Regions from separate parts of the Kitasatospora sp. NPDC038210 genome, predicted to be linked through region 3. Evidence: riboswitches for the same ligand, from Rfam matches in the RefSeq annotation. Region 3 holds a riboswitch; each other region holds the start of a gene.
What was found. A riboswitch is a leader RNA that binds a small molecule or an ion and turns the genes downstream of it on or off. The one in region 3 is predicted to bind cyclic di-AMP.
Positions count from the first base shown of each region.

Region 1: it holds a riboswitch for cyclic di-AMP, as region 3 does, so the genes downstream of both, ACZ7KX_RS06370 (transglycosylase family protein) here and ACZ7KX_RS12355 (NlpC/P60 family protein) in region 3, are expected to answer to the same signal.
Region 2: it holds a riboswitch for cyclic di-AMP, as region 3 does, so the genes downstream of both, ACZ7KX_RS32065 (transglycosylase family protein) here and ACZ7KX_RS12355 (NlpC/P60 family protein) in region 3, are expected to answer to the same signal.

Region 1 covers NZ_JBVJYK010000002.1:654,107-659,877, reverse strand. The annotation lists gene ACZ7KX_RS06385 (ATP-binding protein) at 224-805, shown strand; gene ACZ7KX_RS06380 (DUF397 domain-containing protein) at 1,182-1,445, opposite strand; gene ACZ7KX_RS06375 (sirohydrochlorin chelatase family protein) at 2,005-2,964, shown strand; cyclic di-AMP (ydaO/yuaA leader) riboswitch at 3,433-3,594, shown strand; gene ACZ7KX_RS06370 (transglycosylase family protein) at 3,602-4,840, shown strand; gene ACZ7KX_RS06365 (hypothetical protein) at 5,140-5,343, shown strand; gene ACZ7KX_RS06360 (LacI family DNA-binding transcriptional regulator) at 5,456-5,771, opposite strand, start outside.
Region 2 covers NZ_JBVJYK010000020.1:114,239-120,009, forward strand. The annotation lists gene ACZ7KX_RS32055 (SDR family NAD(P)-dependent oxidoreductase) at 1-400, opposite strand, end outside; gene ACZ7KX_RS32060 (cytochrome P450 family protein) at 666-2,102, shown strand; cyclic di-AMP (ydaO/yuaA leader) riboswitch at 2,346-2,513, shown strand; gene ACZ7KX_RS32065 (transglycosylase family protein) at 2,519-3,322, shown strand; gene eno (phosphopyruvate hydratase) at 3,582-4,868, shown strand; gene ACZ7KX_RS32075 (FtsB family cell division protein) at 5,008-5,490, shown strand; partial or broken gene ACZ7KX_RS32080 (DUF501 domain-containing protein) at 5,462-5,771, shown strand, end outside.
Region 3 covers NZ_JBVJYK010000005.1:151,660-157,430, forward strand. The annotation lists gene ACZ7KX_RS12345 (NYN domain-containing protein) at 1-173, shown strand, start outside; gene ACZ7KX_RS12350 (C40 family peptidase) at 374-1,411, shown strand; cyclic di-AMP (ydaO/yuaA leader) riboswitch at 1,749-1,902, shown strand; gene ACZ7KX_RS12355 (NlpC/P60 family protein) at 1,913-3,034, shown strand; gene ACZ7KX_RS12360 (C40 family peptidase) at 3,257-4,303, shown strand; gene ACZ7KX_RS12365 (hypothetical protein) at 4,483-5,505, shown strand; gene ACZ7KX_RS12370 (glycosyltransferase 87 family protein) at 5,527-5,771, opposite strand, start outside.

The sequences.
Region 1 (5,771 bases), on a different contig from region 3:
CATGGTGCACGTGCACCTGCACATCCCTGGCAATCCCGCGGGCTCCGCGTCGACCCCACGCGCGACTCCGTGCACCGGCCCGACGGCGTCCCCCGCGTCATCGGGCGTTCGAGTGCGCGTGCGTCTGGTCGAAGGGGCGGCCGAGCGGCCGAGCGAGTCGGAGGTGACCGGCATGACCCCGGCGGGTCCAGCCGTGTCCGCCCCCTTATGGGAGGAGCTCTTCATGAGCACCGGTACGGCTTTGGCGGTTGACCCCCATGTGGTCACCTGTACGCTCGCTCCTCGCTTCGAAGCCGTCAGAACCGCGCGCGACTTCGCCCGGACCACGCTCCAGCGCTGGGGACTGACGGAGCTGTTCGACGACGTGGCGCTGGTGGCGTCGGAACTCGTGACCAACGCGCTCCGGCATGCGATCGGCGCACGGCCCGACCCGACGGGCGGTGCCCCGGGCGAGTATGACTTTCCCACACAGCCGACCGCGGACGGGCGGCTGCCGATCCGAATAAGCCTCGTGCACCGCGCGCCCCAGGTGGTCTGCGCCGTGAGCGATCCGAGCAGCGTTGGACCGGTGGCGCGGGAGGCGGACTTCGTCGCCGAATCCGGCCGCGGGCTGCACCTGGTGGAGTCGTTCAGCCGCTCCTGGGGCTGGCACCCGCTGGGCAGCGGCAAGGTGGTCTGGGCCCTGTTCGAGGCGGAGCCGACGGGCGGCCCGCTGGACGGACACCCGGAGATCGGTGGACGCGGGGCGCTCGACGCACTCGGCGGCCCGGTCGACATCGGTGGACGGCACCGGCGCTCGGCCTAGCGCCCCGCGGCACGTGGCGAGCAGCGCCCGACGCCGTGCGGTCGATCGGGGAACCGGCCCGGCGATCGGTCGGAGGACCCGCTCGGCGATCGGCCGGAGGACCGGCCCGGCGGTGGTCGGTCGAGTGGTCGACCCGGAACGCCTTCCCGCACCAGGCCCTGCAGCGAGCCGGACGGCGGACGGAGCGGCCGGTCGAGGGAAGCCCCGGGAGGACCACGCCCCGGGCCCCTGCGCCAGGCCCCGTCATCACTTCGCCCCGGCGGCGACCGGTACGGTCGGAGAAGGCGGAGAAGTCGGAGGAGACGACCGAAAAGACAAAGGCCGTCGCGGTGTCGGCACCCACGACGGCCCCCCGATGGTGAAGCACGGCGGCCGGTCAGACCGCCAGGTGGTCGAACTCCCCGTCCTTGGCCCCCAGCAGCAGGGCGGCGATCTCGGCCCGGGTGTAGATGAGGGCCGGACCGTCCGGGAAGCGCGAGTTGCGCATCGCGACGTCGCCGCCCGGCAGGGCCGCGAACTCGACGCAGTTGCCCTGGGAGTTGCTGTGCCGGCTCTTCTGCCAGACCACCCCCGTGAGATCGGCCGCGGCCATCCCGTTGTAGGTGTCGTGCGAGTCGTGTGTGTTCTGCGAGTCGTGCATAGAAGTCTCCCGAAGAGCTCCGGAGTTGTCGTCCAGCGCGGCGCCCCCGGCACCGCCGAACGAACGGACCGGCCCCGTACCGGCCCGGCACAACGCCTCACTTGACGCGATGATAGCTGCAGTGCACGTGCATCAGCACGGGACATTGCAGGTGCACGAGGCCTTTCACCCGCAGCCCCGAACTCTTCACGGGGCCTTCTCCTGACGGTACGTAAACGGACATAGCCGACTGAATCACCGGGGTCGCGATAACCGGCCGTGAGCGGCCCCCCGCTTAATGTTGATCTTCGAATGCCGGGAGTCGCACCGCCGTGACCCTCCGTCAGGCGACCTCCGGGCTGTGAGACATCTCACGCGCCGCGACTGCAACGCCGCACCCCGTCCGGCACGTCCAGGCAATGAGCCGCGCCCGCACGGGGATTGGGTGTGGAATGTCCGGATTGTAGGCAAACCACCCGAACCCGATGCGGCGGACACACCGGGTTCGCACAGCGGCCGCGCGAAACCCGTACGGCAGCCGACTGCAGGCCGGACGGGCAGATGTCCTACGATCTCCGGCATGAGCACCGCAGCCATTCCGGGCGCGCCACTGCCCGTCCGCACTCCAGGCTCCCGTGCGCGGGGGCGCCACCGTCGTCCCGAGCGCCCCGAGATTCCGACCGGCGCGCCGGCCCTGGTGCTCGCCGTGCCCACGGCCGCCGGGCCCGAGTCCCGCTCGGTCGTCGAGGAGCTGCTCTCCATCGTCCGCAGCGAGCAGAACGGCGTCCAGGCCGCGGTCGGCTACCTCCCCGGCGGCTCCGCCGAGGGTGAGGGCGGCGAGGACCGCACCGTCGCCGAGCTCCTGGCCACGGCCGCCGAGGCCGGCCTGCCGATGCCCGTCCTGGTGCCACTGGTGCCCGGTCCGCACGGCTTCCTGCCCGAACTCCACGCGCTCGCCGCCGAGTACGGCGCGCCCGTCACCGACGCGCTCGGCCCGCACCCGCTGCTCGCCGAGGCCGTCCACGTACGACTCTCCGAGGCCGGGCTGGCCCGCGCCGACCGCGCCCGGCTCTTCGCCATCGCGACCGCCGCGGACGGCGTGGTCCTGACCACCGTCGGCGGCGAGGACGCCGCCGCCGCGGCCGGCATCACCGGCGTTCTGCTGGCCGCCCGCCTGGCCGTGCCGGTCGTGGCCGCCGCGCTCGACGTGCCCGGCTCGGTGGCCGCGGCCGTCGACCACCTCAAGGAGACCGGCTCCCAGCGCCCGGCGCTGGCCCCGCTGGTGATCGGGCCGGAGGCCGACTCCGAGCTGCTCGCCGCGGCCGCCGAGGAGACCGGCTGCCCGTCGGCGGCGCCGCTGGGCGCGTACCCGACCGTCGGCCAGCTGATCGCCTCGACCTACCTGGCCGCGCTGCCCGCACCGTCCGCGGAGGACCTGGCGCGGGCCGAGGCGGAGGCGGCGGCCGCCGCCGAGGCCGAGGGGGTCGTGGAGGGCGCCCGTGGCGCCCACGCGGCCGCCGAGGAGCCTGCCGGACAGTAGCGGACACCGCGCGCCCGTCGGCGCGCACACGGGGCCCGGAACGGCTTGCGTTCCGGGCCCTTCGCTTTGCCCGCTTTCCCGCTCTTGCGGCGTACGGGAGTTACCGGAGTTAAGCGAACAATGAATGGAATGTCCGTTCTGCCGCTGTTTGCCGGGGAATGGCGAGCGCACTCCGGGGCGCTCGAATCACGTCCGCTCCGCCGGTTGGACCGGTGCGCCGTTTCGCGCTTCGACACACCGTCATGCCATTCCTGAGGCAAAGACAGTTGTGGGCATCCGCAATCGCATTGCCGAAAAACGATCATTTACGATCATGATTAGCCGCCAATTTGGCACTTCCTGCTAATCCGTGATGCGCGTCACAGCTATTTGCAGTTTGAACTTAAGTCTGCTTAACGTGCTCCCCGTTCGTGACCACACGGACCCAGTTCATCCGCGACGCCGAGTCCTGCCGTCGGATGTCCTGGCAGCGCGAAAACGCACCACGGCAGGAGCGGGGGACCCACAGGTAAGTCGCCCCGGACCGCTCCCAGGAACGGTTCAGGGCTAGGGGTGAAGCCGCGCTCACGCGCGGCCGGGCAACTCCGGCCCGAATCCGACAGCTCACCTCGCAGGCGTGGGAGAGGACCGCGTCTTCATGCTGCCCACCAACGGCACCCGTCTGTCCAGCCGCACCCGCCGCGTGATCGCCGCCATCGGCGTCGCGGGCGTCGGCCTCACCGTCCCGTGCCTCGTCTCCGGCACCGCCTCCGCCGCCTCCGTCGCGACCTGGGACAAGGTCGCCCAGTGCGAGAGCAGCGGCAACTGGAGCATCAACACCGGCAACGGCTTCTACGGCGGCCTGCAGTTCACCCAGAGCACCTGGTCCGCCTTCGGCGGCACCGCCTACGCCTCGCGCGCCGACCTGGCCACCAAGGACCAGCAGATCGCCGTCGCGGAGAAGGTCCTCGCCTCGCAGGGCCCCGGTGCCTGGCCCGTCTGCTCGGTCAAGGCCGGCCTGACCAAGGGCGGCACGCCCGCCGCCGTCGACACCTCGGCCGCTGCCGCTCCGGCCGCCCCGGCTGCCAAGCCCGCCCAGACCCCGGCCCCGGCGGCCAAGCCCGCCAAGCCGGCCGCGCCCGCCCAGGACGCCGCCGACTCTGCCGCCGGCACCTGGGCCCAGAGGCACCAGCAGGCCGCCCAGAGCGACGACTACACCGTGGTCGAGGGCGACTGGCTGTCCTCGATCGCGGACAAGCACAACGTCCAGGGCGGCTGGGAGCGGCTGTACGAGCTCAACCGCAGCACCCTGACCGACGGCCCGAACACCATCTACCCGGGCCAGCACCTGACCTTCGGTGACCACGGCCAGACCCAGCAGTCCGCCTCCTCGGACAAGTCCGGCTCGGACTTCACCTGGTTCAACCGCTCGCAGAAGTCCGGTCAGTCCGCGAACGGCGGTTCCGTGAACGCCAAGCCGGTCGCCCAGACCCAGACCCCGGCCGCCCAGGCCCCGGCGCAGGCCCCGGCCGCCAGCGGCAGCATGGCCGCCGCGGTCGCCTTCGCCGAGTCCAAGGTCGGCCAGGCGTACGTCTACGGCGGCACCGGCAACGGCGGCTGGGACTGCTCCGGCCTGACCCAGGCCGCCCTGCGCGCCGCCGGCATCTCCGTCCCGCGCGTCGCCGCCGACCAGGCCGCCGCCAGCACCCACGTCTCGCTGGACAGCCTGCAGCCGGGCGACCTGCTGTTCTGGTCCAACAACGGCAAGGACTCGGGCGTCTACCACGTCGCGATCTACGTCGGTGGCGGCAAGTACGTCGAGGCCGCCAACCCGAGCGCGGGTGTGCGCGAGCAGACCGTCGCCAACTGGGCCCCGGACTTCGCCGGCCGGGTCTGAGCACGGCGAGACGGCTGACGGCAGGCAGCAGGCAGCAGGCAGCAGGCAGCCGACTGCTCGTCGCTGACGGACTTCAGACGACCGCTGACGGATGACAGCTGACAGCTGACAGCTGACAGATTTCAATATCTGTCATCCGTCGTCCGCAGATCGCGGGTCGTCGGCCGCCACCGAACACTGATCACCCGCCACCCCCGGGGAAGAGTCTGGTCGCTCCTCCCCGGGGGTCGCGGCGTATCCCCGTGGTGGAACCGGACCCGAACGGGCATGCTGCTGCTCTGCACCCGAGGAGGAGTCACATGGCCCAGGTCACCGTCACGCTCGACGCGAACCTCGCGATCGACGCGATGATGCTCTCCGGTACCAAGAACCCGCAGGACGCCGTCGAACTGGTCCTGCGCGACTACCTGGCCCGCGGCCGCCGCACCGAGGCCCGCACCGGCGACCCGGCCGACGGCAACCGCCTCGCCCAGGACCGCACCACCGACACCGAGCACGGCTGAGGGCAGTCGAGATCTGCCGAGCGCTGCCGAGCAGGGCCGCACACAGGCACGCCGAAGGGCCCCGGAGAGCAACTGCCCTCCGGGGCCCTTCCCTCGGCCCTGCGGCCGGCGCTCAGCGCGCGCAGGCCCCGGTGGACCCGCGCATCACCAGCTCCGGCTGGAACATGAACTCGCCGCGCTGGACGGCGTTCCCGCCGACCTCCTCCAGCAGCGCGTCCACCGCCGCCGTGGCCATCGCCTCGACCGGCTGGCGGATCGTGGTCAACGGCGGTTCGGTGAAGGCGATCAGCGGCGAGTCGTCGAACCCGACCACCGACACGTCCTGCGGCACCGACAGGCCGCGCTGCCGCACCGCCCTGATCGCCCCGAGCGCCATCATGTCGCTCCCGCAGACGATCGCCGTGCAGCCCTTGTCGAGCAGCGCGCCG
Region 2 (5,771 bases), on a different contig from region 3:
CCGGGCGCCGCTGCGGCGGGACGAGTTCGCCGATGGCTTCGCCGACGAGGACGACGAGTTCGGCGAGGCGTTCCAGGTCGAGGTGGTCGGGCAGGTCGGCGAGGGAGACGATCCGCTCGCCGTCCGGGCCGGCGACTGCGAACAGGTCGATCGGCCCGAGGTGCTTCTCCGCGGTGTCGACGAGGGCGGCGACGTCGCTGGGGCGACGGATGTCGCCGGAGACGCCGACGACGGGGCAGCCCGGCCGGTCGAGTTCGGCGGCGAGGTCCTCGGCGATGCCGACGTGCTGGTCGGCGATCAGCATTCCGGCGGCGCCGGCCGCGGAGAACCGGCGGGCGAGGTCGGCGCCCGACCCGCCGTCGAGTACCGCGATGACGACGACTGACCCGCTGACCCGCATGGTCTGCTCCTCCCTGTGGGCGACACCGCACCGGCGCCCACGCGTACTGCGGAGGATCGTAGGCACGACCTGACCCTCCGCAACAGGGATTACCCCTCAGGTGACCAGGCTCACGCCCGCCGTCCGGCCAAGAGCTGTCCAAGAGCTGTCCACGGACCGTCCACGGGTCGTCCACGGAGTGTTGGCGCGCCCGTCGTACGCCGTTGTCACGGGGGTCGCGAGCCGTCGGCGGAGGGGGAGCGCACCCAGCGGATACGGTCGACCCATGCCAGCTCAGCCCGACCCCGCCCGGCCCGCAGCCACCGCGTCCGACGCAACCGCGCCCGCAGATCCCGCCCGGCCCGCAGCCACCCCGTCGGACGCCGCCGCCCCGCAGTCGGACGTCGCCGCTCCGCAGCCCGGGGCCGAAGTTCCGCAGTCCGACGTCGCCGCTCCGCAGCTGTTCACCTGGGAGTTCGCCGCCGATCCGTACCCCGCCTACGCCTGGCTGCGCGAGCACGCCCCGGTGCACCGCACCAAGCTGCCGAGCGGCGTCGAGGCCTGGCTGGTGACCAGGTACGCGGACGCCCGGCAGGCGCTCGCGGACGCCCGGCTTTCGAAGAACCCGGCGCACCACAGCGAGCAGGCGCACCGCACCGGCCGGGTGGGCATTCCGGGGGAGCGGCAGGCGGACCTGATGACGCACCTGCTGAACATCGACCCGCCGGACCACACCCGGCTGCGCCGCCTGGTGTCGAAGGCGTTCACCCCGCGCCGGGTGGCCGAGTTCGAGCCGCGGGTGCAGCAGCTCACCGACCGGCTGATCGACGGCTTCGCGCAGCGCGGCTCGGCGGACCTGATCCACGAGTTCGCCTTCCCGCTCCCCATCTACGCGATCTGCGACATGCTGGGCGTGCCGGCCGAGGACCAGGACGATTTCCGCGACTGGGCCGGGATGATGATCCGGCACGGCGGCGGCCAACGGGGCGGCGTGGGGCGGGCGGTGAAGCGGATGCGGGCGTACCTGCTGGAGCTGATCCACCGCAAGCGGGCGGACCTCGGGGACGACTTGATCTCGGGCCTGATCCGCGCGAGCGACCACGGCGAGCACCTGACCGAGAACGAGGCCGCGGCGATGGCCTTCATCCTCCTCTTCGCGGGTTTCGAGACGACCGTGAACCTGATCGGCAACGGGACGTACGCGCTGCTGCGCAACCCGGACCAGCGCCGGTTGCTGCAGGAGTCGGTGGCGCGCGGGGAGAGCGCGCTGCTGGAGACGGGCATCGAGGAACTCCTCCGCTACGACGGGCCGGTGGAGCTGGCGACCTGGCGGTTCGCGACGCGTCCGGTGACCATCGGCGGGGTGGACATCCCGGTCGGCGATCCGGTGCTGGTGGTGCTGGCCGCCGCGGACCGCGATCCGGCCCGGTTCGCGGACGAGAACACCCTGGACCTGGCCCGGACGGACAATCCGCACCTGGGGTTCGGGCACGGCATCCACTACTGCATCGGCGCCCCGCTGGCCCGTTTGGAGGGGCGTGCCGCACTGGCCACGCTGCTTTCCCGGCTGCCCGATCTGCAGCTCGCGGAAAGCCCGGAGAATCTGCGCTGGCGGGGCGGTCTGATCATGCGTGGCCTGCGGGAACTCCCGGTCGAATTCACTCCGGAGAGCCGCTCCCCGCATACGCCGCCGCACGCTCCTTCCGCGCCCCCGGCGAACTGACGCGAGGTGGCGGAACGCCGGGCGGCGCGCTGACGGAACGTCGCCCGGCCGGCTTCCGGAGGGGTGTGAAAACCCATCAACGCGGACATAGTGGCGCCGTTGGTAGGCGATCGGACACACGCCGTAATTTCTGTGTGATATCCGGGATATGAGCTTGTGATCGGTCTGAAGATCTGTCTACTCTCCCTGGAGTTCGCAGCTGCGGACCTCGTGCGCGGAACGCCGAATCCTGCCCGCCGCGTCACGGGAAACCGACCAGAACCCTGGGCAGGGGCGGGGGAACCAGGTTTGTTGCCGTTCCCCACGGCTTGGGGTGAAGCCGCCCGAGCGGAATCGTTTCCGCGCACGGCGGCCGGGCCACCTCCCGGTCCGAACCCGACAGCTCACCTCGCAGGCGTGCGGAGAGGGACCTCTTCATGCTGTTCGTTGGAACTGGCCGTCACCGTCGTCGCACCCAGGCCGAGAAGGCCATCGCCGTCGCCGGTGTGGCCGGCGTCGGACTCGCGATGCCGCTCCTCACCGCCACCGGTGCCTCCGCCGCCCCGGTCTCCACCTGGGACGCCGTCGCCCAGTGCGAGAGCGGCGGCAACTGGAGCATCAACACCGGCAACGGCTACTACGGCGGCCTGCAGTTCACCTCCAGCACCTGGAAGGCGTACGGCGGCACCTCGTACGCGGCGCAGGCCAACCAGGCCAGCAAGGCGCAGCAGATCTCGATCGCCGAGAAGGTGCTCGCCTCGCAGGGTCCCGGCGCCTGGCCGGTCTGCTCCGTCAAGGCCGGCCTGACCAAGGGCGGTGCCCCGGCGTCCGTCGACACCTCCTCGGACTCCAAGCCGCAGTCGGCTCCGCAGCAGCAGACGCCCAAGCGGCAGGCCCAGAAGCCGGCCGAGAAGCCGGTCCAGAAGCCCGCCGAGAAGCCGGCCGCGAAGCCCGTCCAGAAGCAGGCCCCGAAGCACGCCGCCCCCGCGCAGGCCGAGAAGCCCGTCGACCAGTCGGCGCAGCAGTACGTCCCCAAGCACGCGGCCCCGCGCCCCGCGCAGCCGGCCCCGGCCGCGCAGACCGGCCACGACTACACCGTCCACGCCGGTGACACGCTGTCGAGCATCGCCGCCACCCAGGGCGTGTCCGGCGGCTGGCACGCGCTGTACGAGCAGAACCGCTCCACCGTCGGCGGCGACCCGGACCTGATCCTGCCCGGCCAGGTGCTGCACCTCGGCTGAGCCGGCGTGTCCCTGGCGGCACCGGCGACACGCGTGACAGGGGGTCGGTCCGGCCGGCCCCCTTCGTCCGCATTCGCCCGCTCCGGTGGGACAAGCAGGTGAACTACCGGTGGGTAGCGGGGCCACACGCTGAGACGGGACCGAGGCCGACGTGGCCTGGAGAGCCCGGGCGGTTAGGCTCTGGTCCGTAACGACTCCGCAATCGTCCCGCCGACAGCGCCACCGTCAGCGGGACCCTGCTTCCGCAAGGAGATGCCTCGTGCCGTCCATCGATGTCGTCGTAGCCCGTGAGATCCTCGACTCCCGCGGCAACCCCACGGTCGAGGTCGAGGTCGGCCTCGACGACGGCAGCACGGGTCGTGCCGCTGTCCCGTCGGGTGCCTCCACCGGTGCCTTCGAGGCCCTGGAGCTGCGCGACGGCGACAAGAACCGCTACTTCGGCAAGGGCGTGGAGAAGGCCGTCCTCGCCGTCATCGAGCAGATCGGCCCGGAGCTGGTCGGCTACGACGCCACCGAGCAGCGCCTGATCGACCAGGCCATGCTGGACCTGGACGCCACCCCGGACAAGTCCTCGCTCGGGGCCAACGCCATCCTGGGCGTCTCGCTGGCCGTCGCGCACGCCGCCTCCGAGGCCAGCGACCTGCCGCTGTTCCGCTACCTGGGCGGCCCGAACGCGCACGTCCTGCCGGTCCCGATGATGAACATCCTCAACGGCGGCTCGCACGCGGACTCCAACGTCGACATCCAGGAGTTCATGATCGCCCCGATCGGCGCGGAGTCCTTCTCCGAGGCCGTCCGCTGGGGCGTCGAGGTCTACCACACCCTCAAGGGCGTGCTGAAGGAGCGCGGGCTGTCCACCGGCCTGGGCGACGAGGGCGGCTTCGCGCCGAACCTGGACAGCAACCGCGAGGCCCTGGACCTGATCACCGAGGCCATCCAGAAGGCCGGCTACGTGCCCGGCCGTGACGTCGCGCTGGCCCTGGACGTCGCCGCCTCCGAGTTCTACCAGGACGGCGCCTACCAGTTCGAGGGCAAGGCCCTCTCGGCCGCCGAGCTCATCGAGTACTACGCCGAGCTGGTCGCCGCCTACCCGCTGGTCTCCATCGAGGACCCGCTGGACGAGTCGGACTGGGACGGCTGGAAGGCCATGACCGTCAAGCTGGGCGACAAGGTCCAGCTGGTCGGCGACGACCTGTTCGTCACCAACCCGGCCCGCCTGGCCAAGGGCATCGAGACCGGCACCGCCAACGCGCTGCTGGTGAAGGTGAACCAGATCGGCTCGCTGACCGAGACCCTGGACGCCGTCGAGCTGGCCCAGCGCAACGGCTACCGCTGCATGATGTCGCACCGCTCCGGCGAGACCGAGGACGTCACCATCGCCGACCTGGCCGTCGCCACCAACTGCGGCCAGATCAAGACCGGTGCCCCGGCCCGCTCCGAGCGCGTCGCCAAGTACAACCAGCTGCTGCGCATCGAGGAGATCCTCGACGACGCCGCCGAGTACGCCGGCCGCGGCGCCTTCCCGCGCTTCAAGCACGAGGGCTGAGACCGCGAGGTCGAGGGCCGAGCGCTCCCGGTAGCGCAAGCCTGACCGGTGCCCCGCCGTCCACCCCGTAGGGTGGACGGCGGGGCACCGTCGCGACCAGGAGGGGATACGGGAGATGGCAGGCTGGAGGATCCCGGGCTTGGCGGCCCGGCCTCGGTTCACGAGCCGGGCGACCGTCCTCGTCCTGGTGCTGTGCTCGCTGGTGGCGATCCTCGCCTACCCGACGCGGCAGTTCATCTCCCAGCGCGCCGAGATCTCCGCCCAGCGGGCGAAGGCCGACCACGTGCGCCAGCAGGTCGAGCAGCTGCGCCGGGACCGGGCCCGCTGGCAGGACCCGGAGTACGTCAAGGCGCAGGCGCGCGCCCGGCTGCACTACGCGGTGCCGGGGGAGACCCCGTACATCGCGGTGGATCCGGCCGGCCAGGCCTCCGCCAAGCCCTCCTCGTCCGCCGCCGGCGCCCCCGCCACCGGGGTGGCCGCCGGTCAGGCGACGGCCGCCAAGCCCTGGTACACCAGCATCTGGGACTCGGTCGACGCCGCCGACACCGCCGCGCCGGCCCCCGGCACCCCCCTTTCGCTCCCACCGTCCCCCGTTGGAGACACCTCCCCCCATGACCACTGAGAACCACCCCGCCGTCTCCGACGCCGACGTCGCGGCCATCGCCGCCCAGCTCGGCCGGGTGCCGCGCGGCCTGCGCGGCGTGGCCCACCGTTGCCCGTGCGGCAACCCGGACGTCGTGGAGACGGCTCCCCGCCTGCCCGACGGCACGCCGTTCCCGACGCTCTACTACCTGACCTGCCCCAAGGCCGCCTCGCTGATCGGCACCCTGGAGGCGGAAGGCGTCATGAAGGACCAGACGGCCCGGCTCGCCGAGGACCCGGAGCTGGCCGCCGCCTACCAGG
Region 3 (5,771 bases):
GCCGGACCGGGGAGACCGCGGACGAGCTGATCCGCCGTCTGGTGCGGGCCGAGCCGCAGGGCCGTCCGGTGGTGGTGGTCTCCGCTGACCGGGAGGTCGCGGAGGGCGTGCGGAAGGCGGGCGCACGCCCGGTGGCGTCGGTGCTGCTGCTGAACCGGCTGGCACGGCCCTGAGCGTCGGCCCGCTAGGATGACACCTGGTCAGCGCCGCGTCCCCGACCGTGTGCGGGTGCGGTGAAGCCGGTGTGGTGAACGGGGTTCACGCCTTCGGGGGAGTGGCAAAGCGAATAGATCCGCACTAGGGTCTGGCGTCAAACCTATTTTCCGGAACCTCATCCGATCGGGTGAGCCCGTTGGAAGAAGGAGCCGGTCCCTTGGCCTCCCACCGCCGTCCCAAGCAGCCGAGCCGCGCGCGGATCTCCGTGCTCACCGCTGCCGCTGCGACCGCGGTCGCCCTCTCCGCCCAGGTGGCCGCGCACGCCGCGCCGCAGCCGAACAAAACGGACGTCAAGGCGCAGATCGACCAGCTCCAGGAGGAGCAGGAGCAGGCGGCCGAGAAGTACAACGGCGCCAAGGAGCGGGCCGACCAGCTGCGCAAGCAGGCGGACCAGCTGCAGGACCAGGTGGCCCGCGGCCAGGAGCAGATGACCCAGCTGCAGGGCGGCCTGGCCGAGGTGGCCGGCGACCAGTACCGCAGCGGCGGCATCGACCCGTCCGTCCAGCTGATGCTCTCCTCCGACCCGTCGGGCTACCTGGAGAAGGCCTCGACGGTCCAGCAGGCCAGCACCACCCAGGCCGAGGCGCTCAAGGCGCTGCTGGACGAGCAGCGCCGGCTGGACCAGGAGAAGGCCGAGGCGGCCGCCGTGCTGGCCTCGCTGGACAGCACCACCAAGGACCTGAACCAGGCCAAGGCGGACGTCAACACCAAGCTGCAGGCCGCCCAGGACCTGCTGAACTCGCTCAGCGCCGCCGAGCGCACCGCGCTGAAGGCCCAGCAGGCGCAGGACGACCGGGCCTCGCGCGGCAGCGACCGGGTCGACCTGAGCAACCTGCCGCCGGCCAGCGGGTACGCCGCGGTGGCCGTCGCCAAGGCGATGAGCAAGCAGGGCTCGCCGTACGTGTGGGGCGCCACCGGTCCGAGCACCTTCGACTGCTCCGGCCTGATGCTCTGGGCGTACGGCCAGGCCGGCGTCTCGCTGCCGCGCACCTCGCAGGAGCAGGGCCACTACGGCACCGCGGTGCCGGGACTGGCCGCGGCCCAGCCCGGCGACCTGGTCATCTACGGCGGCGACATGCACCACGTCGGGATGTACATCGGCAACGGCATGGTGGTCCACGCGCCGCACACCGGTGACGTGGTGAAGGTGATGAAGGCCGACGCGATGCCGATCAACACCATCCGCCGGGTCTGACGGCCCGACACCCTCCGGAGGCCCCGTCCGGGCCCCTGTGATCCGCGCCACCTCCGACGGGGTGGCGTTCGGGTTTTCGACCGTTTCGCGAGCGGCGGGTGAGACCTGATCAGCCTTGCGTGCGGCTGTGATCACCATCGGTCATTTTCACAAAAGAACTTGGGTAATCCTCCGTCTTTTTTCTGACAAGGATTTGAACCGATCACGGTTCAGTTACTAGGGTCATGCTTCGAACCACCGCACTGTCGATCACCCAGCCAGGGTGGCGGCGGTGGTTACCGCCGAGTTCGCGAGGCAGCGGGGCAGGTCGAAGCGACTGCCCGACAGGGGAGCCCAGTGGTAGGGGGCGCTGCGGAGCGGAGCCGGGGAACCACGTTCCTCCGGGGTGAATCGGCGCCAGGTCGGCCGCTGGAACGGCCGTGAGGCGTCGTAGGGCATGCTTCCGGCCCGAACCCGTCAGCTCACCCGGTAGGCGGACGTAGGAAGAAGGAGCCCGCCTTCGTGGCGTCCCATCGTCGTCCCAAGCCAGCAAGTCGCGCCCGGGTCTCGATCCTGACCGGTGTCGCCGCCGCTGCCGTCGCCCTCTCCGCGCAGTCCGGCGCCCACGCCGACCCGCAGCCGACCAAGGACCAGGTCAAGGAGCAGGTCGACCAGCTCAACGAGCAGGCCGAGGTGGCGACCGAGCAGTACAACGCCGCCCAGGAGAAGCAGCAGACCCTGGAGAAGCAGGTCGCCGGCCTGCAGGACCAGGTGGCCCGTCAGCAGGCCCAGGTGACCGAGCTGCAGGGCGGACTCGCCGAGATCGCCGGGGAGCAGTACCGCAACGGCGGCATATCCCCGACCGTCCAGCTGATGTTCTCGTCCAGCCCGGACAACTTCCTCAACCAGGCCGGTGCGCTGAACCAGGCCGGTGACACCCAGAAGAACCAGCTGAAGCAGCTCCAGGAGCAGCAGCGCAAGCTCGACCAGGACCGCACCGAGGCCCAGGGCAAGCTCGCCGAGCTGGAGTCGACCACCCAGCAGCTGAAGGCCTCCAAGGACGAGGTCCAGGCCAAGCTGAAGGCCGCCCAGGACCTGCTCAACACCCTGACCGAGCAGGAGCGCCAGGCGCTGCGCGCGGCCGAGGAGAAGGCCGCCGCCGACGCCAAGGCCCAGGCCGACGCCGCCGCGAAGGCGCAGCAGAACGCCGACCGCGCCTCGCGCGACAACAGCCGCACCGACCTCTCCGCGCCGTCCTCCACGCCGGCCGGCAAGCTCCCCGCCCCGGGCAGCTCGCGCGGTGCCGCCGCGCTCTCCGCCGCCGCCTCCAAGGTCGGCAGCCCGTACGTGTGGGGCGCCACCGGCCCGAGCTCCTTCGACTGCTCCGGCCTGATGGTCTGGGCGTTCAACCAGGTCGGCGTGTCGCTGCCGCGCACCTCGCAGGAGCAGGCCCACGCCGGCACCCGGATCGGCACCGACCTGTCCCAGGCCCAGCCCGGCGACCTGCTGATCTTCTACGGGGACGCCCACCACGTCGGCATCTACGCCGGCAACGGCCAGGTGCTGCACGCCCCCAAGCCGGGTGCTTCGGTCCGCTACGAGGCCGTCACCAACATGCCGCTGAGCGGCATCGTGCGGGTCTGATCCCGTTCGGCTCCTCCCAGGCCCGGTCTTCCACCACGGAAGGCCGGGCCTGCGGCGTTGGCGGCTGCTCGGGCTGATGTCCGATTGAGGGTCAAATATTCGGGTCCGTAGGGGTTTGGACTCGCTTGCCCGGACTCGCTAACGTCTGCCACCGGACTCCCGCTCGACGGCCGCCCGCCACGGGCGGCCGCGGGGCCGCGCCGCAGGATTGGAGCCGCTGCCGTGCCCGTGCACCGCCGTTCCCAACTGCTCGCCCGTGCACTGGTGCTGACGGCGGCCGCCACCACCGCGCTGGGCGTGGCGACCGGCGGCGGCGCCCACGCCGCCCCCGGCAGCCCGGACCCGGCCGACCGCAAGGACGTCCAGGCGCAGGTCGAGCAGCTCTACGACGAGGCCGAGCAGGCGTCCGAGCAGTACAACGCCGCACAGGAGGCCCAGCGCCGGCTCCAGGGGGAGACCACGATCCTGCAGGGCGAGATCGCCGTCGCCCAGGACCAGCTCAACGAGCTGCGCGGCGACCTGGCGACCGTCGCCGGGGCCGAGTACCGCGGCGGCGGGATGACCCAGACCGCCCAGCTGATGCTGTCCCCCGACCCGGAGGGCTACCTCGCCCGCGCCCGCACCATGGGCCAGGCGTCGCAGCGGCAGCAGGAGACGCTGCACGAGCTGGTCACCCGCCAGCGCCGGCTCGACCAGCGGCGGACGGAGGCCACCGGAAAGCTCGCCGAGCTCGACCAGGCCCGCCGCTCGCTCGCCGACGGCAAGCAGCAGATCCAGCAGCGGCTGGCCAGGGCGCAGAAGCTGCTCAACGGCCTCGACGCCGCCGAGCGGGCCAGGATGACCGCCCAGGACGCCCGGGACGCCGAGCAGCGCGCCACCCGCGGCACCGACCGGCTGGACCTCGGCACCGCCCCGCCCGCCTCCGAGCGCGGGGCGGCCGCGCTGGCCGCCGCGGTGCGCATGATCGGCTCGCCGTACGTCTACGGGGCCACCGGGCCCCGCGCGTTCGACTGCTCCGGTCTGATGTACTACAGCTGGCGGCAGGCCGGAGTGACCCTGCCGCGCACCTCGCAGGCCCAGGCGTACGCCGGCCGGCGGATCGACCTTTCCGAGGCGCGACCGGGAGACCTGGTGATCTTCTACCGGGACATGCACCACGTCGGCATGTACGCCGGCGGCGGCGTGATCGTGCACGCCCCCTACCCGGGCGCCAAGGTCCGCTACGAGAGCGTCAACGCCATGCCTGTCTCGGGGGTGGTCCGGCTCTGAGCGCGTCCCCTTCGCACCCCGCCGGACCCGGTCCGGCGCACATACCCCGCCGCGCGCTGTCCCGGCGGGGTGCGCTGCTGCTCGCGGTCGGCGGGCTGGCCCAGCTGTCGCTGCCGCCGCTCGCCCCGGCGGCGGCACCGGTCGGGGCGGTCGCCGACCGGCGCGCCGCGGTGGCGGCGGTGCTGGCGGAACGGGCGCGCACGCTGGAGGCCCGGTCGGGGCTGCCGGTGGCCGAGGCGGCGTACCGCAACCTGGTGCTCGCCGCGGGCGGCGGGCCCGACCGGCTGACCGCCGCGGCCGACCTGGCCGTGCGGATCGCCGGGTACGACGACCACCCCGTGGTGTACCCGCGCCGGATCGAACTGGCCGCGGCCGCGGACGGCTGGCGGGTCGAGCGCGAGGAGAGCGCCGACGGGCCGCCGGCGCTCTGGGACCTCGGCGCCGTCCGGCCGGCGCCGGGCACGCACAGCCTGGTGCTCGCTTCGGCCGACGGCCCCGACCCGGCCGGGCTGGTCGTGGTGGGCGACCGCGCGGTGCCCGCCGTCGAGGAGGTCTGGGGCGACGCCTGGCCCGGCCGGCTGCTGCTCGAACTGCCCGCCACCGAGGAGCAGTTCGCCCGGCTGCTGGAGGGCGACCCGGCCGGCTGGGCGGACATGGCGGCGGTCACCGTGGCCGCCCCCGGCGCACCCCGGGACACCCCGGCGGACCGGGTGCTGGTCAACCCCGAGGCGTACGGCCGGCTCAGCGGCTTCGGCCGCCAGGTGGTCGTCACGCACGAGGCCACGCATGTCGCGACCAGGGCCGACACCCGGGCCTGGACTCCGATGTGGCTCTCCGAGGGCGTCGCCGACTGGACCGCCTACCGCGACAGCGGCCGCAGCCCGCAGCAGATCGCCCCCGAACTGGCCCGGGACGTCGCCGCCGGGAGGCTGCCCGCCGAACTGCCCGCCGACCAGGACTTCGCCGCCGGCGCCGCCGGCATCGCCCAGGCCTACGAGCAGTCCTGGCTCGCCTGCGAGCTGATCGCCCGCCGCAGCGGGCCGCAGCGGCTGGTCGCCTTCTACCGGGCGGTCGGCGCGGACGACGGGCAGGGCGAGGACCGCGAGCGCCGTACGGACCGGCTGATGCGCGCCGAACTGGGCGTGGGCCTGGCCGGGTTCACCCGGCTCTGGCTGGACGAGGTGGCGGCGCTGAAGGACTGAGGCCGGCGGGCCGCAGCAGCGTCAGCGCCGCGGCTCGGCCGGCGTGCCCAAGTGGTCGATGCCGTCCAGCAGGTCCTGCTCGTACGCGATGCCCGGGCGCACCGGGTAGCCGGCGGCCGGCAGCGCGGCCGGCTCGCGGTCCAGCACCACGGTCGCGGGCAGCGGCGCCTCGCCCCGGGTGGAGCGCCAGAGCCGGACGCAGGAGAGCACGGTGGCGGCCAGCAGCAGCAGGTTGCGCAGCGCCAGCACCGTGATGGCGCCCGGGT